2 regions of the Carnobacterium sp. GW821-FHT04C06 genome follow, and region 1 is predicted to be linked to the other one. Evidence: predicted binding sites of a transcription regulator. Region 1 holds the regulator's gene; the other holds the start of a gene.
What was found. Region 1 encodes LexA, which represses DNA repair genes until DNA is damaged. Its sites were predicted from a motif close to CNAACANNTGTTNG; they were not measured.
Positions count from the first base shown of each region.

Region 2: a site for LexA is predicted at 4,074-4,087, ahead of AC07SW_RS01825 (replication-associated recombination protein A). Genes of this name have one in related genera too.

Region 1 is NZ_JBWKTN010000005.1:97,748-105,731, forward strand. It holds gene AC07SW_RS09890 (hypothetical protein) at 1-301, opposite strand, end outside; gene tkt (transketolase) at 604-2,595, opposite strand; gene AC07SW_RS09900 (DUF896 family protein) at 2,755-2,994, opposite strand; gene lexA (transcriptional repressor LexA) at 3,211-3,834, shown strand; gene AC07SW_RS09910 (hypothetical protein) at 3,958-4,257, shown strand; gene AC07SW_RS09915 (adenine phosphoribosyltransferase) at 4,309-4,821, opposite strand; gene recJ (single-stranded-DNA-specific exonuclease RecJ) at 4,844-7,177, opposite strand; gene AC07SW_RS09925 (GNAT family N-acetyltransferase) at 7,346-7,780, shown strand; gene AC07SW_RS09930 (acetate uptake transporter) at 7,835-7,984, opposite strand, start outside.
Region 2 is NZ_JBWKTN010000001.1:378,590-386,573, forward strand. It holds gene gshAB (bifunctional glutamate--cysteine ligase GshA/glutathione synthetase GshB) at 1-580, opposite strand, end outside; gene AC07SW_RS01805 (pyrophosphohydrolase domain-containing protein) at 593-1,105, opposite strand; gene AC07SW_RS01810 (coiled-coil domain-containing protein) at 1,305-2,618, opposite strand; gene AC07SW_RS01815 (LrgB family protein) at 2,870-3,586, opposite strand; gene AC07SW_RS01820 (CidA/LrgA family protein) at 3,552-3,965, opposite strand; gene AC07SW_RS01825 (replication-associated recombination protein A) at 4,156-5,433, shown strand; gene AC07SW_RS01830 (Nramp family divalent metal transporter) at 5,809-7,110, opposite strand; gene AC07SW_RS01835 (hypothetical protein) at 7,260-7,538, shown strand; gene AC07SW_RS01840 (hypothetical protein) at 7,573-7,818, opposite strand; gene AC07SW_RS01845 (universal stress protein) at 7,959-7,984, shown strand, end outside.

The DNA of each region.
Region 1 (7,984 bases):
ATGTAGAATTTTTGATAAAGAAAAATTTACTATATGTATCAAGTTTATATTGAACACCTTCCTCATCTGTTACTATTTTTATCCCCTCATCTTTTAAAAATTTCTTTGAAAAAAAATAATTTATTAATGCAGGTAAAAACATAGTGATTAATCCTACAAAACCGATTATTCGTAACAGTAAATTTCCTCTTTCTATTTCCAAATCCATAGTGACTCCTGCTAATATAAGTATAGGCGAATAACCTAAAAAAATTGCTAATGGAACTAATAAACCTCTTCTTTTCCAAATAAATATCATCATATTCATCCTCTCTAAAATTTTATTCACTTTTTTAATAATATTATTACGCCTAAGTATTCCCCTACATGAGAACATTTTATTCAAAACTAATTGCTATTAAAGTTCATTTCCTTTCATCACATACAGAATAACTACCCAATAAAAACCGATCGTTCTTTAATAATTAAACCATAAAAGTCTAAAAAATAAAATAGTAAAAATAAGTATTTTAAATCTTCGAGTATAACTACCTAAATGCCTATGAAAAAACATCATCTATTGAACTCACTATCTACTCGAGTCCAATAAATGATGTTTTATGTTTATAACTGGTTAAATGTATTTACGACGTTTTCAACTGTAAATCCATATTGTTCGATAACTGTATTTCCAGGTGCACTTGCACCATATTTATCAATGCCCAGCATTACGCCATCAAGTCCAACGTAACGTTCCCAACCAAAGGTTGCGCCCATTTCAATTGACATACGTTTTCTAACTGCTTTTGGCAAGACACTCTCTTTGTATGCTGCATCTTGTTTTTCAAATAAATCAAAACTTGGTAACGATACTACTGAAACATCTTTGCCTTGTTTTTTCAATTCTTTTTGTGCTTCGATTGCTAAGGCAACTTCAGAACCTGTTGCTATTAGAATTCCAGTTGGTTGATCACCATCTTGTGGAGAAATTACGTAACCGCCTTTAGCAACGTTTTTACGTGCATTTTCTTTTGTTCCAGGCAAGACAGGTAAGTTTTGACGAGTCAAGACTAATACTGTTGGGTGGTCAGTTGAGGTAATTGCTTGTTCCCAAGCAGCAACCACTTCATTTCCATCAGCTGGACGAATTACAGACAAGTTTGGCATACCGCGTAAGCTAGATAGTTGCTCTACTGGTTCATGAGTCGGACCATCTTCTCCTACAGCGATTGAATCATGTGTAAACACATACGTTACAGGTGCTTTTGAAATAGCCGCTAAACGAATTGCTGCACGTAAATAATCTGTAAATACAAAGAATGTTCCGCCATAAGTTTTTGAACCACCGTGTAATGAAATTCCGTTCATTGCAGCTGACATTCCAAATTCACGAACACCGTACCAAATGTTGCGTCCTTCATATTGACCTGGTTCAAAATCTTTTTCACTAGCAACCATTGTATTGTTTGAAGCAGATAAATCTGCAGATCCACCCCAGAAAAATGGAATAGCTTTTGACAATGCTTGAATGGTTTCACTACCTGTCACACGAGAAGCAGCACTTTCGCCTTCTTCGTAAACTGGTAATTCTTTATCCCAATCAGTTGGTAAGTTCCCAGACATTGCTAATTCAAATTGAGCAGCTAATTCTGGATATTCAGCTTTATATGAAGCGAACAATTCATTCCATTCACTTTCTGATTTAGCTCCTTGATCAATCATTGTTTCTTTAAAACGTGTAGCTACTTCATTTGGAACAGTGAACGCTGGATAATCCCAACCGTAAGCTTTTTTAGTCGCTTCGATTCCATCCATTCCAAGTGGTGCACCGTGAACTTTAGATGTTCCTTCATTTGGAGCACCAAAGCCAATCACTGTTTTTACTTCAATTAAAGTTGGTTTTTTAGTTTCTGCTTTTGCTGCTTCAATCGCTTTTTCGATTTCAGCTAGATCATTTCCATCTTTAACTAAAATATGTTGCCAATTATACGCTTCAAAACGTTTGCCTACATTTTCAGTAAAAGCTTTTGAAGTAGGACCATCTAATGAAATATCATTTGAATCATATAATACCACAAGTTTGCCTAGCTCTAAATGACCTGCTAAACTTGCTGCTTCAGCTGATACGCCTTCCATTAAATCTCCATCACCACATAAAGCATAGGTATAATGATCAACGATTTGATGATTTTCTTTATTATACGTTGCCGCTAGATGGGCTTCTGCCATTGCCATTCCGACACTATTTGCAATTCCTTGTCCAAGAGGACCTGTTGTTGCTTCAACACCATCTGTATGATGTACTTCTGGATGACCAGGGGTTAAGCTATCCCATTGACGGAAATTTTTCAAATCCTCCATTGATAGTTTGTAACCTGATAAATGTAACAAACTATATAATAGCATTGAACCATGTCCTGCTGAAAGTACAAAGCGATCGCGATTTACCCATGATGAGTTGCTTGGGTTTACGTTTAAATGTTTTGTCCATAGCGTGTACGCCATTGGAGCAGCCCCCATTGGTAAACCTGGGTGTCCTGAGTTTGCTTTTTGAATCGCATCCATACTTAGTGTTCTAATCGTGTTTACTGCAAGTTGGTCAGTTGTATCGAACAATTAAATCATCCTTTCAGTTTTAATATCTCTATTTTACTGTTTTAAATCGTTTTACGCAACGCTTTCATAGAATTATTGTATTTATTTTAACGATTAAACGCCAAATTTTAACAATTGATAAAGCGTTTTCTACTTATATGTCTCATTTCCTTCTTATTTTTAGCGGTCGTGTAATCCTTTTTCTTTTTGAATTTGCTTTAACTTTTCAGGAGTAACGTCTGTCCCATCATTGTCGACAACTTTCATTCCTTCGATATGATTTCTCATTCCACCGCGGAAAGCTTGTAAATATTCTTCTCTTAATTCTTTTTGTTCTTGTTGCTCTGATAAGCTGAGGGTTTCGCTCTTAGACTTATTGGCTAGCTCGTTAATTCGGGCTATTTTTTCTTTAGATAGCATTTAATTCACTCCATCTCGTTTCATTTGACCTCTTAACTATATCAAAAATTAAGCTGAAAATATATCCATTTGCCTAAAAATTAGTTTATTCTTACAAAGCTTTCAAGACACTAGGAATAGAAATTTAATTTTCACCGAACATCTGTTTGAATTCTGTGATTATTTATGGTATTCTATAGTTAAGAAAATTGATAAAGAAACGAGGTGCATTTAATCATGCGTAAAACTCCAGAATCTAGACAAATTGAAGTATTACAGTACATACATGAACAAGTTCAACTAAAAGGGTATCCCCCAACTGTTCGTGAGATTGGTACTGCTGTATCTCTTTCTTCAACGTCAACGGTACATGGCCACTTATCACGTTTAGAAAAAAACGGCTTTATTCAACGAGATCCTAGTAAACCTCGTGCTATTGAGTTAACTGCACTTGGATTGTCTAAACTTGGTGTCCCAATGGATAAGATTCCCCTTCTAGGAACCGTTACAGCTGGTGAACCGATATTAGCAGTTGAAGAAGCCACTGATTATTTCCCACTACCTCCTCATCTGCAATATGCAAATGAAGCGTTGTTCATGCTAACTATTCGTGGTGAAAGTATGATCAATTGTGGAATTTTAGATGGCGATGCTGTAATTGTTCGCAAACAATCAAATGCTGATAATGGCGATATCGTGATTGCTATGACAAGTGAAGATGAAGCAACTTGTAAACGATTCTTCAAAGAAAAAGATCATTACCGCTTGCAACCTGAAAACGATGGAATGGATCCGATTATTCTTAGTGAAGTAACCATTCTTGGAAAAGTTGTTGGATTATACCGGAGTCACATTTTTTAAGACTTTCAGAGTTTCCTTTATTAGGAAGCTCTTTTTTAATGCTTTTTAGTTGTCTCTACAAATAATTGTGCTAAACTTTGTATATAAGGCTTTTTTTATTCTCACATAAGGAGGTTAAGTGAAATGGTTGCATTATTGTTTTATTGGTTTAGCTTATTGATTCAAGTTGCTTGGATTCTTTTAAGTGTTGGTCTTTCCGTTATGTACTTACGCAATAAAGAAAATGGAAATTTATGGGCATTTGCTGTTTTGAATATTCTTTCAATTATTTATAGTGGCATTGTCATCTGGATTTATAACACTTGGGATTTCGGCATTCAAACATCTAATTGGTTTGCAATTATCGTTGGTATTTTAGTTGTTTTAACGATTATCGAGTTTGTCCTAGGACGCTCTCCTAAAAATCCAAAATCAATCGCATAAAAAGAATCCCCTTCAGGTTAGAATCAATCTAACTTGAGGGGGATTTTTATTTTAGTAGTCCATTAAAGTGAAGATATCGTATCCTTCAATTTGAGCACGACCATTTAAATCTGTTAATTCGATTAAGAAAGCTGTTCCTACAACAATTCCACCTAATTTTTCGATTAATTGAATCGTCGCTGCAATGGTTCCACCGGTTGCTAGTAAATCATCACAAACCATCACTTTTTGACCTGGTTTGATAGCGTCTTTGTGAATTTGCAAAACATCTGATCCATACTCTAAACCATAGCTAACTTCAACTGTTTCTCTTGGCAGTTTGCCTTTTTTACGAGCAGGAGCAAAACCGATTCCTAATTCATAGGCCACTGGGCAACCTACAATAAATCCACGAGCTTCTGGTCCAACGATCATTTCAACGCCTTTGTCTTTTGCGTATTTTGCAATTTCGTTAGTTGCATAACGATAAGCTTCTCCGTCTGCCATTAAGGGTGAAATGTCACGGAAAATAATTCCTTTTTCAGGGAAGTCTTTTACATCTGCAATATATTGTTTTAAATCCATCTATAAATCCTCCATTCAAATTTTACGAGGCTTCATTAATTTGTTGTTTTAACCAGATTTCTAATTCTGCAAAATGGCTGTACAGCAAGATTTTTTCGGCTTCTATTTGATTTAGTCGTTTTTGGTAATTTTCTGCATCAGACAACTCTTTTTTTGGAGCATCTTTGACATAGTTCATTACGCCATTGTCTATTGTAACAAATCCTAGTTCAAAAAACACGTTAATCATGAAAATTAATAAGTTATCTTTGATTTTTAGATAATTTGCTAAAATAGACAGCTTATGTCGAATATCAACATCTTTGTGTGTGGCTACGAATTTAAATAATTCTCCAAATTGTGTTCGGCTTGGCATCCCATTTAGGTAACTTTCTGATTCACTAAAAAAGGCAGTAACTAACTTTTCTGGTGTATTTCCCCGAATCGTTGACGAAATCCATTCTAATTCGTTTGGACAATCGATAAATACAAAGGTTGAATGTTGCGTTTTAAAAGCTTCAGCATCTTCTTTGGACTCAATCAAAACACTTTCACTGCCCATTGGAACTTTATCATTATGAGTTTGGTAGCTTTTCTTATTATAAAATAGATAACAAGCTGCGCCTTGTACCCAAAGACCTGCTGCTAAATTGCTCCCTCTCAAATCAACAACTTGAAGTCCGTCCATTGCAATATCTTCAAGCATCAACTGAGGCTTACGGTTGCCATTCCATTCATTTATAGAAAGCTTCCCTACCAATGACACTTCCGAATGGTTATTAATTTCATCAGCAACTGTGCCTAATTGAAATCCAATCACGTCTAAATTCACATTGTTTTTTGTTGCTTTGAGTTTTAAATGGGCATTGTTGCCACCAATTTTACGTATATCTTCTGCCTGAACATGTTCAAGTAAGAAAACAGGCTTTGGATTGTCTGTACCAAATGGCGCTAAACTAGCCAATTCTTCAATCGTTGCAACGGTGATATCTGTTAATTCAATCGTTTCATCAATTACTAGTTCTTCATTCAAGTTTCCGACTAAATCATGCGTTAACGCATACTGATTTAGTTGTGTTTGTAAGGTCTCAATATGTTCAATTGGCAGTGTTAGACCTGCTGCCATATGATGTCCACCAAAATGGGTGGTTAAATCTCGGACTTCATTAATTGCATCATACAAGTTATACGCGCTAATGCTCCGTCCAGAACCTTTAGCGATTCCATTTTCAGTGTCAATATTCAACACAAGTGCGGGTTTTCCTGTGGCACCAACAATTTTACTTGCAACAATTCCAAGTACACCTTCGTGCCAATCGGACTTCGCTAATAAATACACAGGCGGTGTTTCTTTCATTTCTGCAATCATTTGGAAGGCTTCTTCTGTAATTTTTGCCACAAAGGCTTGACGCTCTTCATTTTTTGTATTAATAAAGGTTGCAAGCTCGATTGCTTCTTCTTCATCAAAGGTCGTTAATAAAGCAACTGCTGGCCCTGCTTCACCTAAACGACCGACAGCATTTAGACGAGGCGCGATGGTAAAGCCAATCGTTTCTTCTGTAATGGTCTCTTTTTCTATTCCTGCAACTTTTGCTAATGCTAAAAAACCTAATCGTTCAGAAACTTTTAACATTTCTAGCCCTAAAATCACTAACGCTCGGTTCTCATCCGTCAATGAAACTAGATCAGCAATAGTTCCAATCGCTACTAGATCTACTAGTTCAGTTGGAAATTCGCCTAATAATGCGGTTGCTAGTTTGAAGGCAACACCTACTCCAGCTAATTCACCAAAAGGATACGCTCCTTGTGGATGTTTTGGATGAACAATTGCATATGCCTCTGGCAAAATCTCTGGCATTTCATGGTGATCCGTTACAATCACATCAATTCCTAATTCCTTAGCTTTAGCAATTGCTTCGTGACCTGAAACCCCATTGTCACACGTCACAATCAATTCCGCTCCCTCTTCAATCAATCTTTCAAAAGCTTGGACATTCGGTCCATAACCATCTGTAAATCGATTTGGAATATAGAAATCTACTTCACCACCAAGCATTTCAATCGTTTCTTTTAAAACAGCCGTACTTGTTACGCCATCAGCATCATAATCGCCATAAACGACTATTTTTTGACCATGTTCAATTGCTTGCGTAATTCGTTCAACGGTTTTTTCCATATCATACATTAAAAATGGATCATGAATCCAAGTTTCATCTGGTTTCAAAAAATGCTGTGCTTTGTCTTTTGTGTCCAAACCACGATTAACTAGTAAAGTCGATACTAACGGAGAAGTCGAAAGTTCTTCGCTTAAAGCTGTAATCGCTGCTTCATTCGTTTGTGGTTGATTTAATTTCCAGTTCATTCGAGATTTTAACAATCTAATCACTCCCAACTTATTTAGTATACCAAATTTTTAGAAAATAAAGTAGTTGAACTCTTGATTTTTTCGCTTTTTAATTCTTAGCCGTTTATTTCTAATTGCAAATCATTTCGTTTAATTTTATACTATGATTAACTAATAAAATCAACTAAAGGGGCTAATGTGATGACGTGGAAAATAAAAAGATTTAATGAATTAACAACGACTGAACTTTTTCAAATCTATCAAGCTCGAGTGAACGTTTTTATTGTCGAGCAAGAATGTTTTTATCCAGATGTAGACGATAAGGATTTAATCAGCATCCATGTGTTTAATGAACAAAATGGCCAGATACAGGCTTATGGACGCATCATTCCAAGTCAAGAAAAATTAATGTTTGGCCGTATTTTAACAGTGAAAGAACAACGTGGGACTGGCTTAGGCAAAGAGTTATTAACGATTATTTTAAAAACAATTGATGATAAATTTCCAAATCAAGCCGTTGAAATTCAAGCACAAGCTTATTTACAAAAGTTCTATAGTCAATTTGGCTTTGAACCAATCAATGGCGAGATTTATTTAGAAGACGAGATTCCTCATATTGATATGATTAAAAAATAAAAAAACCTTCAGTTAAGCAATTTGTTCGTTGCTTAACTGAAGGTTTTACTTTAATTATTTTTTGATAATCCCAAAAGGCTTGCCGATTGGTAGGAACGTAAAGCCAAAGTGTCCATTCAAAACAGCTGCTGCTGCGCCATAGAATGATAAAATTGAAATTAAAAATTCCGCAACTGCTGCCATCATGTGGAAGAAGTCTGTTGC
Region 2 (7,984 bases), on a different contig from region 1:
ATAAATACGTCAATAACCACCTGTAACGAAGAAAGTTTTTTGCTAATTTCATGTAGACATGCGACTTAAATTCAATTAAAGAAGTAATTGCGGTTTGTTGTTTAAATAAAGCTATCAATAATTTTTCATTGATTTCATAGTTATAATGAATGCCACAAACCATTTGCTTTTTCTTTCCATATTTTTCAGCTAAATGTTCACGATAAGCCACTGCTGTAGGATCGTCAAATTGAGCTACTTGAATATCACTTTCTGCTGGCAATCCGATGGGCATACTCATTGGCCAAATATATTCGTTTAGTGGTAATGAGCGTTCAACGACATCATGAATCGCCATTAGCCAACGATTCATTGTCTGAGTCGATTCAGTTGGTGCGGTTACCAATTCTAATTGTGACTCACTAAAATCGGTTTGAATATAAGGGTTATAGCTACGATTCCCAAAAATCGTTGGATGCGGAGTCAAGGCTAATTTACCAGACTCTGTTACTCGTAGTCCTTCTTTTTCAATCCCAAACTTCCCTTCATTGAAGGCTGGTCCAAGTGCTGCTTTTTTTAATAGTTCTGATAGTTGAGTCATTCGTTTAAACCTCTACTTATTATTTTTTTGATTGATAATTTCAGCTTTAATTTTTGGTTCTGGTGCAAAATCTTGTTCCCAATTATCAGGTTTCATTACTTTTCCGTTGTCAGGTCGATACCGTGGCCGGCCATCTGGAAATAGTTTTCCCATATTGGCTTTATGAACAATATTAAAAATAGGTGTTGGATTCACGCCCATTAATACAAATGAACCATAATTAAAATAAGTTGCATCCGTTAGGGCATCTACTTGTCCAATTAAGATATCTTCAACTGGTTTTTGCTCCGTTTTAATTTTTGTGAGTGTTTTTTCAATCTCACCTTTCCACTGATTTATTAATTGATCGAAGTCTGCTTCGTTTCCGCCTACACTCGCATATAAAAACTCAATCATTTCTTCTGTCGTAAATGAGGCTCTATGTAGTGCTTCTTCTGGCGTAAAAGCCGTTGGCTCTATATTTTTAGCAGGATGAAATACGTCATGAAATTCTTTTACTTTTTCATAGGAAGATTGTTCCGTCATATCCCTAGACTCCTTTTAATAAATTTATCACTTACTTATTATAACTTACTCGTTTCTAATTTCAAAAGTATTGAACTTGTATCTTTCTAATAATTACAGGATTTAATTAAATTGTTGAAAAGTTGTCACTTATTATCATCTAACTATAGAAATAATAAAAAACCCCTTAATCTAAAGTTAAGAGGTCTTAAAGAATTCCCTATTTATTTTCCATCAATCGTTGACGCAAATTCATATTTTCAGACTCAATCAATTTACGATCAATTTGTTCTTCTTCTAATTGAACTTCTAACGATTGAACTGTTTTGATTAATTCAGCATGTGTTTGAATATTTTCAGCTAATGAGCTGTTTTCAGCTGTTAGATCCGCTATTTGAGTTTCTAAATCTTGAATTTGTTTTTTGAATTGATCATTTTTTTCAATCAACCACTCATTTTTCTTCGCTACTTTTTTTGTTTTCTTTTCAAAACGACCATCTGTTAATGTGGTGTAGATCAAGTAACATCCTAAAATAGCTGTTAAAATTGGTAGAATAACTGTGGCTTGACGAAAGACACTCAATAAAATCACATTGACTGCCGCAATCAAACAGATGTATAAACCTGTTGAAAATGATTTTTCTTTGCGTTGTTCATCGATATCCTGATAAAAATCTGTTTGGTTTTGCAATTCATGAACTTTTAATTCTAATTGATCTAATTCTGCTTGAGTTTTTTGATAGAGTTTTTGTTCTTTATCAGCATAACGCTCTTCTACTTGCTCTTGATACAATGAGAACCACTCTTTCTCTTTATTCAGACGTAAAAAATCATCTGAGACTTTGGCTTGATGAGCTGCTTTATCAGATATAATCTCAGAAGTTGCAAGTTCTTTTAAATCTTGTACTTCGACTTTTGTTTCATCTAATAATTCCGTTGACTCTTTTTTAGCTTCATTTTTTGTTTTTTCCGCTTCGATTTTGGCGTCTTTTAATAGCGCTTGTTCTCTTTCAACAAGTTCCTCTTCTAATTGGCGGTGTTTTGCTTCATATATTTTATTTAATTCGTCTAATCGGTTTGCTAATTCACTGTCTTGACGAATTTTTTCTTGTTCCATTTCTTTTTGATAAACAATTAATTGATCCTTTAGTTCAGTAATTTCATTTTGAACAAAACCATACATTTCATTAGATTCATCAAAGGCCTTTTGTAAAATCGATTCTGCTTGTAATTTAGCATCTCTTAAAATAGCTTGCTCTTTAATGGCAATTTGCTTTTCTAGAGTACGTTTCTTTTCTTCATATTCAGTCACTAATTCATTTAATGCTTCTTGATATTCTCTTTCAAGAGCTGCTTCTTTTTCTTCAAAACGTTTCAGGTTTTCTGAATTCACTTTTGACACGGAGTCGGTAATCAATTCATTTAATGTCTCTTTTACATGATCCACCATTTGATTGGTGATTTCTTTCGTTTCTTCAAGTGGAACTGGATTAAAAGACAATTTGATGTTGGGTCTTTTCGATGAATCGGTCATTGATGAACTCCTTTCTGCATCATACATTTACTACTTATTTCTTTTAATGGTTCTATTTACAAGATGCTATTCACTTTTCATTAAAGTCACTACTTATTATCTCAAAAAACGGACCAAATTGCACCTTATTTTAATCAATTCTTTAGATATTCTCAAATAGAAATGAAGGTAAGATAAATAAAACTCCTTTTAAAGTTAAAAAAAAACAAAATTTCAAGTCAAATGAACTTAAAATCTTGTTTTAAATTAGCTTAAAACAGGGCTAATACAAGTTGTGTCATTAAAGGCGCAACGAAAACTGTTACTACTCCTGTCACTCCGATTGCTAATCCTGACATGGCCCCTTCAATTGGCCCTAATTCTAATGCTCTTGATGTTCCTATTGCGTGAGCAGCACTGCCTAAGGCAACTCCTTGGGCCACTGGATCAGTAACTTTTAAAGCTTTCAAAATTGAAGGTCCAATGATTGAACCAATGATCCCTGTAATAATTACAATAACGAGAGTAACCGTTGCGATCCCGTGCATTTTCTCAGAAATCCCTAAGGCTATTGCTGTTGTAACTGATTTTGGCATGATTGATACCATAATATCTTTTTTCAAGTGAAATAATACTGCAAGAATACCTGTAAAAAAAGTACTTGTGATCGTACCAAGTAAAATTCCTGTCATAATTGAACGAACATGTTTTTTTAATAAATGAAATGTATTATACAATGGGATACCTAAGGCCACAGTAGCTGGCGTGATTAAAATATTTAAAATTTCGCCACCCTTGTAATAATTTTCATAAGGAATCTTAGTAATTTTTAAAAATAAAATAATAAAAATAGTCGCTAACACGAGCGGATTCAATAATGGAAATGGAAACCTCTTAAAAATAGCCAAGGCTCCTAAATACATCGCAATTGACAGGATAAGGCCAAACATCGGATTACTTGTAAGTTCTTGATACACTTTTTGCGTCATCCTTTCTATCTTTAGGTAAGTCAACACTGTTATCTTCAAATTTACGTTTTACACCTTGAACGATTAAGCCTACAAAACCAATTGTAAAAGCTGTTGTGAGTAACGAAATAATCAATAATAACCACCATGTGTCTTTAATTACTGGAAAATAAACCATAATACCAACTCCTGCTGGTAAAAATAAAATACTTAAATTTCCAAGCAAAAAGCCTCCAACCGTCTCCACATCTTTTACTTTTAGCAGCTTAAATTGTAGTGCTAAAAATAAGAGCAACATCCCTATCACACTTCCTGGAATCGGTAAAGTGAAAACTTTTGACAACACTTCTCCTAAAAATGAAAAACTTAAAATGTACAATAACTGTTTGTAAATATCCATTTCTATCCCTCCATACACCAATTACTATATCATAGTTTTTGATAAACGTAAGGAAAAACATTGATTTAACCGCTTTCCTTTGAATATTTTTAGACTTTCACACCAAACTAAACATACGTTCTTATTTTGTGGAAGCTCTTGTTAGAAAGTGGTATAATTGAAATAAGATTATTTTAATAAGGAGGTTACTATGAATCAACCTTTAGCTTTTAGAATGCGGCCAACAAACATCGACCAAATTGTTGGACAACAGCATCTCGTTGGAGAAGGCAAAATTATTAGACGAATGGTGGAAGCTAAAATGCTTTCCTCTATGATTTTATACGGCCCTCCTGGCATTGGAAAAACAAGTATCGCCAGTGCGATTGCGGGTTCTACTCAATTTGCATTTCGCACGTTAAATGCAGCAACAGATTCAAAAAAAGACTTACAAATCGTCGTTGAAGAAGCAAAAATGAGCGGAACTGTTATTTTATTACTAGATGAAGTTCATCGTTTAGATAAGCCTAAACAAGATTTTTTATTGCCTCACCTTGAAAATGGGCGCGTAATTATGATTGGAGCAACAACTGAAAATCCTTATATTACTATTAACCCAGCGATTCGAAGTAGAACACAAATCTTTGAATTAAAACCTTTACAAATTGAAGAGATTGAATCCGCATTAGAACGAGCTATAAAAGATTCTGATAAAGGTTTAGGCAGTTTAACTATTGAAATCAGCCCAGAGGCGATGCTTCATTTTGCTAGAGCAACAAATGGCGACGTTCGTAGTTCTTTAAATGGTTTAGAATTAGCCGTTCGCTCAACTAAACCAAATCAAGATGGTGTTATTGTAATTACACTTGAAATTGCTGAAGAATGCTTGCAAAGAAAAGCTCTGACTCATGATAAAGATGGCGATGCTCATTATGATGTCATTTCCGCTTTACAAAAATCTGTTCGCGGCAGTGATGTAAATGCTGCTCTTCACTATATGGGGCGTTTAGTTGAAGCCGGTGACTTGCCTATCATCGCCCGAAGACTAATGGTGATTGCCTATGAAGACATTGGCTTAGCAAATCCTGCTGCTGCTGCCAGAACTGTAACTGCCGTGCAAGCAGCTGAAAAACTTGGCTTTCCGGAAGCCAGAATTCCTTTAGCAAATGCAGTTGTTGATTTATGCCTTTCCCCTAAATCAAATTCGACTTACGTAGCGATTGATGCAGCACTAAGCGATATTCGTGCTGGTAAAAGTGGGGACGTTCCAGATCATTTAAAAGATTCTCACTACAGTGGTGCAAAGGAATTAGGCCGTGGCGTCGATTACAAATACCCACACTCTTTTCCTGGCGCTTGGGTGAATCAACAATACTTGCCAGATAAGCTGAAAAATGCCGTTTATTTTGAACCAAATCACACTGGCAAATATGAAGATAGTTTAGCTAGACAATATGACACCATCAATAAAATGAAAAAGAAATCCTGATAGTTCTTAAAAATTTTTTCACTTGAATTATTGGCAGATTTTAAGCATTGAAACTTGAAAATAAAAAAAGCATATGCTACTATAAAGATAAGAATTCTGAGATGTACGAATTGTTCAATAAATGTGCTGACCGAACAAATAGTACGACCTCGGGATCCAAACTGATTCAAATGGATAACAAGCCTTTACCTTTGGTAGTTAGATATTTGACAGCGGAGCCCACCTGCATGTATGCGGGATCAACACTACCTGAACGCGAAAACGGCATCACCGGATTTCTTTTTTAAAATTTATATTTTGGAGTCATCTTCTAGCAATAGAAGGTGACTTTTTTTGCAAAAAAAACAAGCAATGGCAAGCATTACCTGTTTTTTCTTAAAAGAATGTTGTTAGTAAATATATGTTTAAGCCTGTAATCAACAAACCAATAAACCAGGCTAGGCTATTGACGACTTTCCCGTTTTTCAAATCCCCCATCAAACGCTCATTACTAGTAAATTGAATTAAAGGAAAAATTGCAAACGGTAACTGCATCGATAAAATTACTTGACTTAATAATAGTAATTCATCCGTTCCCCTTTGTCCTGCAATAATCGTTACAATAACAGCTGGAACAATTGCAAATAAACGCGTTCCCAAACGACTTAACCAAGCAGGTATCTTTAAGTTTAAGAAGCCTTCCATGATAATTTGCCCTGCCATGGTACCTGTTAAAGTTGAATTTTGTCCACTTGCTAATAAGGCAACTGCAAATATCGTACTCGCAATACTCGAACCTAATGTCCCATTCAAAAGTTGATACGTATCTTCAATCCCAACCACATTGTATTGCCCAGTTTTATAGAAGGTTGCCGCTGCAAGGATTAAAATAGCTGCATTGATTAATAAAGCAAACGTCAAATTAATCGTTGAGTCAAGAAAAGCAAATTTAGTCGCCTCTTTTTTTCCTGCTGGTGTCCGTTCATAGGCTCTACTTTGGACAATTGACGAATGTAAATATAAATTATGTGGCATGACCGTTGCCCCGAGAATTCCCAATGCTAAATACAGAACTTTAGGATTCGTTACTACTTCTGTATGGGGTAAAAAGCCTACCATAATTTCTCTAAATTCTGGTTTACTTAAAAATAATTCAATTGAAAAACAGATAAAAATTGTCGTCATTAGAGTAATGACAATCCGTTCAATCCATTTGAATCCTTTGTGCTGTAAAAATAAGAGCAATAAAATATCTAAGGATGTAATCAATACACCGTATAATAGCGGAATTCCAAAAAGTAACTTTAATGCGATTGCTGCTCCAATAACTTCAGCTAAATCTGTTGCAATAATAGCTAACTGTGCCAAAATCCATAACAAAATCGCTCTTTTTTTTCCATATTCATCTCGACATAGCTCGGCTAAATCTTTTTCTGTCGCAATTCCCAATTTAGCACTTAACGACTGTAACAACACCGCCATCAAGTTTGATAATAGAATAACAGATAATAGCAAATACCCAAAAGAAGAGCCTCCAGCAATCGATGTTGCCCAATTCCCTGGATCTACATAGCCAACTGCAATCAACGCCCCTGGCCCCATAAAAGCAAGCAGCTTTCTAAAGGAAGACGCATTTTTGGGGATTGCAATTCGTTTCCCAAATTTATCTTTGTCTTGCTTATTTTCATTTAACCCCAATTAATCTCCTCCATTCATAGCTTTTTAGGTTAACCTAATTTTACTATCAAATATTACTTAAATCAAGAACAACTAACATTCATTCAAATTCGATTGATTTTATGCTATGCTATAGATGAAAATAGATTGTTAGAAAGGAATCATGATTAATGACAATTTTAATGGTTATTTTTGCATTGATTTTATTTGCAATTGCTTTCTTCCTATTAAGTGGAAAAGCAAGCGTCTTAATTATTAATGAGCAAAAAGAACAACATCAGTTTAATCAAAAATTTTTTAAATCTTATGGCTACTTAATGTTGATTTTTGGGTTATTCGCCTGTTTTTTAGTTTTTTATCATCAACAATGGCTTTGGTTAACCTTTCTTGCCATAACAAGCTTTTTAATGGTGTTCTTCGTAATAGGGCTTAATCGCAGAATTAATTAAAAAAAGAAGTAAACTGTCTACATAAATGGATAGTTTACTTCTTTTTTAGTTGACTAATATCTAGTAATTCTAATTGTAAATTTCCAACGGGGCCTGCTAAACGTTCAATAATTGCAGCCATCTTCACGCCACCAATGCCTTTAACTTCTGCAAATTGTTCAATAAGTTCACGGTTGATATCCTTTAAATAGAAAATTTGTTGTTCTTCACAATAGGCTTTAAAAAGAATAAACTTTGGTTCTAAAAAAGCTTCACTAATTAAAATATCCCCTTTTTGCATGGATAAAAAATCCTTTCTTTTAACTAAAATAGACTTTACAAAGGTTTTAAGTTTCAAGTTTCAAGTTTTTGTTGTAAAATAAAGATAGAAGAACGCATTTGATTCTTATTATATCATGAATTGAAGAGGAGTGGATGAACATGTTACAACAATACAAACGTATTTT